Regions from separate parts of the Streptomyces sp. NPDC099050 genome, predicted to be linked through region 2. Evidence: riboswitches for the same ligand, from Rfam matches in the RefSeq annotation. Region 2 holds a riboswitch; the other holds the start of a gene.
What was found. A riboswitch is a leader RNA that binds a small molecule or an ion and turns the genes downstream of it on or off. The one in region 2 is predicted to bind glycine.

Region 1 (3,744 bases), on a different contig from region 2:
CACCACGGGCGGGGTGCGGCTGCTGGGGGTGGGGGTGACGGGACTGGCGGACTACACGCAGGAGGACCTGTTCGCCTTCGCCGATGCGATGGCTGCGCGGGCTGGGGTGGGGGCGGGGCCGGCTGCGGAGTCGGGGCCGGGGCGTGGCGACGGGGCTGCGCCGGCCCGTGGGGGTGCGGGTGCCGGTGCCGGCCCTGACGAGGGGCAGGAGGCCTCTGCTCGAGACGGGGGCCCGGGGGAGGGCGCCGGGCCGGGGCCTGGGCCCGGGTCGGGTGTGGGTGAGGGTGAGGGTGCTGGGCCGGGGGAGCGTCAGGGGGCCGGGGAAGGTCCGGGTGTGGATGCCGGCGTCGGGGCGGATCAGGGCGTTCGGCAGGGTCAGGGGCCTCGGGAAGGGCTGCCCGAGAGCGCTGGGGAGGGACAGGGCGCCGGATCGGTGCGGGACGCGGGGCCAGGACAGGGTGAGGCCGCTGAGCGGGGGGCGGGTGGCGAACCTGGGCCGGCAGAGCGGCGGTGGGCGGCCGGGGGCGATGTGCGGCATGCGGTGTACGGGCCGGGGTGGGTGCAGGGCAGTGGGGTCGGGCGGGTGACCGTACGGTTCGAGCAGCCGGGATCCCGGCCGGGGCGGGTCCGCACGTTCTTGGTGGATGATCCGGAGCTGGAGCCGTCCGACCCGATGCCGCTGGTCGGGGACCAGGTTTTGGGGGTCGGGGGCTCGACGGCCGCGGAGCGAGCCTGAGGGGTCGTGCCGGTCGGCTGTGCCGGTGTGCGTGGCCGTGCCTGGCCGGTGCCGCCGGTGCCCGCCGTTGGCTGCTCCCGCTGCGGGGTGGGAGGGGCCGGGCCCTGCGGGGCTGTCCCCTACCCGCCCTTCCGCCGTTCCCCGGGCTCCGCCCGGACCCCTTGGCGCGTGCGGCGCTGTTGCCGGGGGCCAAGTCCCCGGGGCCCCGTGCCCGGACCCGTTGGTGGGTGCCCCCCGTGCCCGGACCCGTTGGTGGGTGCCCCCTGCGCCCCCACCCGTTGGTGGGTGCCCCCTGCGCCCGGACCCGTTGGTGGGTGCCCCCTGCGCCCACACCCGTTCGTGCGTGCGGCGCCGTTGCCTGGGGCAAGCTTCCGGACCTCGGCGCCCGGACCCCCTTGGTGTGTGCGGCGCCGTTCCCGGACCCCGGCGCCCGGACCCCCGCTCCTCGAACGCCGGAGGGGCTGGATTTGGGGTCAGGGGGTGTCGGGGGGCGTGTGGCCGAAGTCGTGGTGGAAGTCTGAGGGGAGGGCGAGGTCCAGGCCGTAGTGGTGGTAGAGCTGCAGCTCCTGTTCGGGGGAGAGGTGGCGGCCGACGCCGAAGTCGGGGGCGTCCCTGATGAGGGAGCGTTCGAAGGGCACGTGCAGGGTGTCGCCCACCATCTCGCTGGGCTCCAGCGGGACGAAGGCGTCCCGGCTGAAGAGGCCGGTGCGTACGGCGGCCCATTCGGGTACGCCGGTGGCATCGTCGAGGTAGACCTCGTCGACGGTGCCGATCTTGGTGCCATTGCGGTCGAACGCCTTGCGGCCGATCAGGCTGCGGGGATCGATGTCGGTCTGCACGGGCCGGTCCCTCCATTTGGGCGCAACTCATCCGTAATGACTACAAAAGTGCATTTCCGGAGAGCGGGCCACTCGAAGGGAGGCGTCCACATCCTCGCTGGTAGGCTGGGTGGCGGCTGTTGACCCTGTGCGGGAGAGTCCTCCGAGTGAGTGAGACGGAGGCGCCGAAGGAGCAAATCCTCCCCGGAATCTCTCAGGCATACGTACCGCACGTGGTGAGGCCACTCTGGAAAGCAGGTTGCGGGTACCGGGCGCGCAGTGCCGGTCCCTCTCCTCACCGACGGTGAAAGCCGGACCCCGTGGGCGATCCCCGCGTGGCCCGGTGAAGCTCTCAGGTTGTGATGACAGAGGGGGAGGCCGTCCGGGTGCCCGCGCCGTGGTGCCCCTCGCAGGTCGTACGACCAGGAGGCCTCCGTACATGACCGCCAACCGCATTCCGCTCTCCCAGCTGGAGCGAGGCATCCCCTTCGAGCAGCGCCACATCGGCCCGGATGCCGAGGCGCAGGCGAAGATGCTCGCCCACGTGGGCTACGGCTCGCTGGACGAGCTCACCGCAGCCGCGGTGCCGGATGTGATCAAGACCACCGCCGCGCTGAACCTGCCCGAGGCGCGGACCGAGGCCGAGGTGCTCGCCGAGCTGCGTGAGCTCGCCGACCGCAACCAGGTCCTGTCCTCGATGATCGGGCTGGGTTACTACGGCACCTTCACGCCGCCGGTGATCCTGCGCAACGTCATGGAGAACCCGGCCTGGTACACGGCGTACACGCCGTACCAGCCGGAGATCTCCCAGGGCCGCCTCGAAGCCCTGCTGAACTTCCAGACCGTCGTCGCCGAGCTGACCGGTCTGCCGACCTCCGGCGCCTCCCTGCTCGACGAGGGCACGGCGGCCGCCGAGGCCATGACCCTGGCCCGCCGCGTGGGCAAGGCCAAGGGCAACGTCTTCCTCGTCGACGCCGACGCGCTGCCGCAGACCATCGCGGTGATCCAGACCCGTGCCGAGCCGATCGGCATCGAGGTAGTCGTCGCCGACCTGAGCGAGGGGATTCCGGCCGAGATCGTCGAGCGCGGCGTCTACGGCGTGCTGCTCCAGTACCCCGGTGCCTCCGGCGCCGTGCGGGAGATCAAGCCGGTCATCGAGCAGGCGCACGGGCTCGGCGCCATCGTCGCGGTCTCCGCCGACCTGCTCGCCCTGACGCTGCTGACCTCCCCGGGCGAACTGGGCGCCGACATCGCCGTCGGCACCACCCAGCGCTTCGGCGTCCCGATGGGCTTCGGCGGACCGCACGCCGGCTACATGGCCGTCCAGGCCAAGCACGCCCGCTCGCTGCCCGGCCGCCTCGTCGGCGTCTCCGTGGACGCGGACGGCAACAAGGCCTACCGCCTGGCGCTGCAGACCCGTGAGCAGCACATCCGCCGCGAGAAGGCCACCAGCAACATCTGCACCGCGCAGGTGCTCCTCGCCGTCATGGCCGGCATGTACGCCGTCTACCACGGTCCGGACGGGCTGCGGACGATCGCCCGCCGCACCCACCGGTACGCCGCCCTGCTCGCCGCCGGTCTGACGGCCGGCGGGGTCGAGCTGGTGCACGGCTCGTACTTCGACACCCTCACCGTCCGGGTTCCGGGCCGGGCCGCCGAGGTGGTGGCCGCCGCCCGCGAGGGTGGCGTCAACCTCTTCCAGGTCGATGCCGACCTCGTGTCCATGGCCTGTGACGAGACGACCCTGCGCGCCGACGTCGAGGCCGTCTGGGCCGCCTTCGGTGTCACCGCTGACATCGAGGCGCTCGACGGGAGCGCCGCCGACGCGCTTCCCGAGGGGCTGCTGCGCTCGGACGCGTACCTGACCCACCCGGTCTTCCAGCAGCACCGCTCCGAGACCGCGATGCTGCGCTACCTGCGCAAGCTCTCGGACAAGGACTACGCGCTGGACCGCGGCATGATCCCGCTGGGCTCTTGCACCATGAAGCTCAACGCGACCACCGAGATGGAGTCGGTCACCTGGCCCGAATTCGGCCAGTTGCACCCGTTCGCCCCGGTCGAGCAGGCCGAGGGGTACCTCACGCTCATCACTGAGCTGGAGGAACGTCTCTGCGAGGTCACCGGCTACGACAAGGTCTCCATTCAGCCGAACGCCGGCTCCCAGGGTGAGCTCGCCGGCCTGCTGGCCGT
Region 2 (3,744 bases):
AGCTCTCGTAGCGCCCGGGAGTCACCTGGCGCAGCATGTGCTCGACCTGCCCGACCGCGGCCGTGCCTGACGCACTCACCCGGTACCCCTCTTCGTCTGTTCGTCCGCCCGTCGTCCACGCGTGTCGGCCACCAGCTTAAGCGTCACTACGGCAGGTAGAAGGGGCGTACGCGCTCACGTATGTAGTCGACGACCGGGTCTTCCGCGGCGTCGAGCAGGATCAACTGCACCGGCCAGGGCGGTGGTACGCGGGTCAGGGCGCGGCCCAGCGCGTCCATCGGGGCGTTTCGCATCCCGGGCTCCCATCCCATCAGGTGGACGCCGACGTAGAGCTCCGGCGTGCCGCCCTCGACGCTGGCGAGGCAGCGGTGCGCGGAGGCGACGACTCCGGTGGCGCGGAACTCCTCCGCGGCGGCGGCCAGGAACGCGACCGGGTCCTCCTGCCAGTCCGGCTCGTAGAGCCGGACCCGGCCACCGGTGGCCGGGCCGTCGAGCGGGCCGCGGCCGGCGCGGCAGAGCTCCGCGACGGCCGGTGGGGGCAGTGGCACCCCGACGGATCCCTCGGGGTTGACCGCGATGCCGAGCTGCGGGGGCAGGCCGCGGGCGAACTCCGTGGCGGGGGCGACGGCGAAGTCCATGCCGGGCCCGGCGCAGGCGCGGAACTGCTCCTCGGAGCTGTAGACGGGCACGTACGCGGCGCCGTCGATGTCCATGGTGGGCAGGCTCAGGCTGTTCACGCCGCCGGGCAGCGGGATCCACAGGTCGCTCCGCCCGAGGACCTCCAGGATCCGCCCCCCGGCCTCCGCCTGTCCGAGCGCCGCCCCGAGCACCTGCTCCAGCTCGTTACCCGGCCACATGTACGTCTCCGCTCGCTCGCCTTGGTCTCCACCCGTGGTTCTCGAGCCGAGATTCCCGGGATCCCCGAGATTAACGGGCGCCCGCGGCACCCCCGCCGGGGGCCGCCCGCGCGGCCGGCCGTACGCAGCCCCTACGACTCCTCGCGCCGCCCCGCCCGGCTTCCGCTAGCGGAAGCCGATCGACGTCAGCCGCGACGCCGCCGGGCGGTCCAGCAGGGTCACCGAGGCGCAGCCGGCCGGCGGGCGGCCCTCCTCGGCCTCGCGCAGCAGCCGGGCCACCGCGCCGCGGTGCCGGGCGAAGGCGTACGCCGACACCCCCCGGCCCCGCGCCGCCTGCCCGGCCCGGGCCTCCTCGGGGGTGGTGTCCAGCAGCACCATGTGCAGCGCGCGGCCGCGCCGCCGGGCCGCCGAGGCCAGCAGCGCCCGGACCCAGCTCTGCGTACCGCAGTCGTGGACCACGGCCGGGGCCCCGGAGCGGAGCACCCGCCACAAGCCCCAGTAGTGCGCGATCCGGACCGCCGGCCGGTACACCGCATAGGGCAGGGCGGCCGGCATCCGGCGCTCCCACCGCTCGCGGGCGTCCTGGGAGTCGATGCCGCCGCCCTCGGCGGCCCGCTTGATCAGGGTGCTCTTGCCTCCGCCGGGCAGCCCGGAGACCACCACGACGTCGCCGTCGGCGAAGCGGAGCCGCCGCGGGCCCTCGGCCCCGCGCAGGTCCCGTACCGCGCCGGGCTCCCCGGCCGCCACCGGGTCCCGTACGAGGCCGCGCTGCGACGGCACGCCGCCGACCGCACCCTCGACGGCGCCGGTGTTCGTCGCCGCCAGTACTCCGAATCTCCGCACAGTGCTCGCCTCCCCCGCGCCGGGTCACCTGGACCCGTTCCCCCTGAGTGTAAAGAGACGGTAATCCGGGGTGTCCGGTTCCGCTCCGCTTCCGCGCCCGTTCCGCTCCGGTTCCGCTCCGCTTGCGGCCCCCCTCCCCCATTCGGCCGCACACCGTGCAATGATGTGCGCCATCTGGACACCTAACTGCATACCGGCCGCTTGAATCCGCGCGGGAGAGTCCCGGCACGCCGCAAGGCGGTGCCCGGGCGCCGAAGGAGCAAGTACCTCCCTTGAATCTCTCAGGCCCCGTACCGCGTGGATGAGGCAGATCTGAAAAGCGAGCCGCGCCACCGCCCGTGAGGGCCCCGGCGACGGTTCCACCCAAGGTGCAAGTCGATGGCCTTCCCCTGGAAGCGGGGAACTCTCGGCGAACCTCTCAGGTTCCGATGACAGATGGGGAGGAACTCCTCCTCGTCATGTCATGCCCTGGGACCCGGGAGCCACACCCATGAGCACTGCCCCCCGCCTGACCGCCCTCGATGCGCTGCACCGTTCCCTCGGTGCGACCATGACCGACTTCGCGGGCTGGGACATGCCCCTGCGGTACGGGAGCGAGCGCGACGAGCACAACGCCGTCCGCACCAGGGCCGGCCTCTTCGACCTCTCCCACATGGGCGAGATCACCCTGACCGGCCCCGAGGCCGTCAAGGTCCTGGACTACGCCCTGGTCGGCAACATCTCCACCGTCGGCGTCGGCCGCGCCCGCTACACGCACATCTGCCGGGAAGACGGCGGGATCCTGGACGACCTGATCGTCTACCGCCTGGGCGAGACCGCGGCCCCCGAGTATCTGGTCGTCGCGAACGCCTCCAACGCCCAGGTCGTCCTGGACGCGATCACCGAGCGCGCCGCCGGCTTCGACGCCGAGGTCCGCGACGACCGCGACGCGTACGCGCTGCTCGCGGTGCAGGGTCCGGAGTCCCCGGGCATCCTCGCCTCCCTCACCGACGCCGACCTGGACGGGCTGAAGTACTACGCCGGTCTGCCCGGCACGGTCGCCGGGGTGCCCGCGCTGATCGCCCGTACCGGCTACACCGGCGAGGACGGCTTCGAGCTGTTCGTCTCGCCCGAGCACGCCGTGGAGCTGTGGCAGGCGCTGACCAAGGCGGGCGAGGGCGTCGGCCTGGTCCCGGCCGGCCTGTCCTGCCGCGACACGCTGCGCCTGGAAGCGGGCATGCCGCTGTACGGGCACGAGCTGACCACCTCCCTGACCCCGTTCGACGCGGGTCTGGGCCGGGTCGTGAAGTTCGAGAAGGAGGGCGACTTCGTCGGCCGCGCCGCCCTGGAGGCCGCCGCCGAGCGCGCCGCCTCCAAGGCGCCCCGCAAGCTGGTCGGCCTGATCGCCGAGGGCCGCCGCGTACCGCGCGCGGGCTTCTCCGTGACCTTCGACGGCCAGGTCGTCGGCGAGGTCACCTCGGGCGCCCCGTCCCCGACGCTGGGCAAGCCGATCGCGATGGCGTACGTCGACGCGGCGCACGCCGCGCCCGGCACCTCCGGCGTCGGCGTGGACATTCGCGGTACGCATGAGGCGTACGAGGTCGTGGCCCTGCCGTTCTACAAGCGGCAGAAGTAGCCCCGCACCCCACCGCACCGCGTCGCACCGCAGGACGGCGCGTCGCGCCGGTCCGCAGGACCACCGTTCGTATCCACTCCCCCGCATCCAGGAGAATCAGGTCATGAGCAACCCCCAGCAGCTGCGTTTCAGCAAGGAGCACGAGTGGCTGTCGGACGCCGTCGACGGCGTCTCGACGGTCGGCATCACGGAGTTCGCGGCCAACGCGCTCGGTGACGTCGTCTACGCCGATCTCCCCGAGGTAGGCGCCACGGTGACCGCGGGCGAGACCTGCGGCGAGCTGGAGTCGACCAAGTCGGTCAGCGACCTGTACTCCCCCGTCACCGGCGAGATCGTCGAGTCCAACCAGGACGTCATCGACGACCCGGCCCTGGTGAACTCGGCTCCGTTCGAGGGCGGCTGGCTCTTCAAGGTGCGCGTCACGGAGGA

Region 1: linked by a shared signal. The riboswitch ahead of gcvP (aminomethyl-transferring glycine dehydrogenase) and the one ahead of gcvT (glycine cleavage system aminomethyltransferase GcvT) in region 2 are both predicted to bind glycine.

Annotation. Positions count from the first base shown of each region.
Region 1 is NZ_JBIWAE010000004.1:450,319-454,062, reverse strand. It holds gene ACIQV3_RS10105 (DNA polymerase IV) at 1-736, shown strand, start outside; gene ACIQV3_RS10100 (PRC-barrel domain-containing protein) at 1,210-1,575, opposite strand; glycine riboswitch at 1,696-1,794, shown strand; gene gcvP (aminomethyl-transferring glycine dehydrogenase) at 1,994-3,744, shown strand, end outside.
Region 2 is NZ_JBIWAE010000007.1:195,585-199,328, forward strand. It holds gene ACIQV3_RS14710 (enhanced serine sensitivity protein SseB C-terminal domain-containing protein) at 1-79, opposite strand, end outside; gene ACIQV3_RS14715 (enhanced serine sensitivity protein SseB C-terminal domain-containing protein) at 147-857, opposite strand; gene ACIQV3_RS14720 (AAA family ATPase) at 1,023-1,700, opposite strand; glycine riboswitch at 1,903-2,006, shown strand; gene gcvT (glycine cleavage system aminomethyltransferase GcvT) at 2,191-3,315, shown strand; gene gcvH (glycine cleavage system protein GcvH) at 3,419-3,744, shown strand, end outside.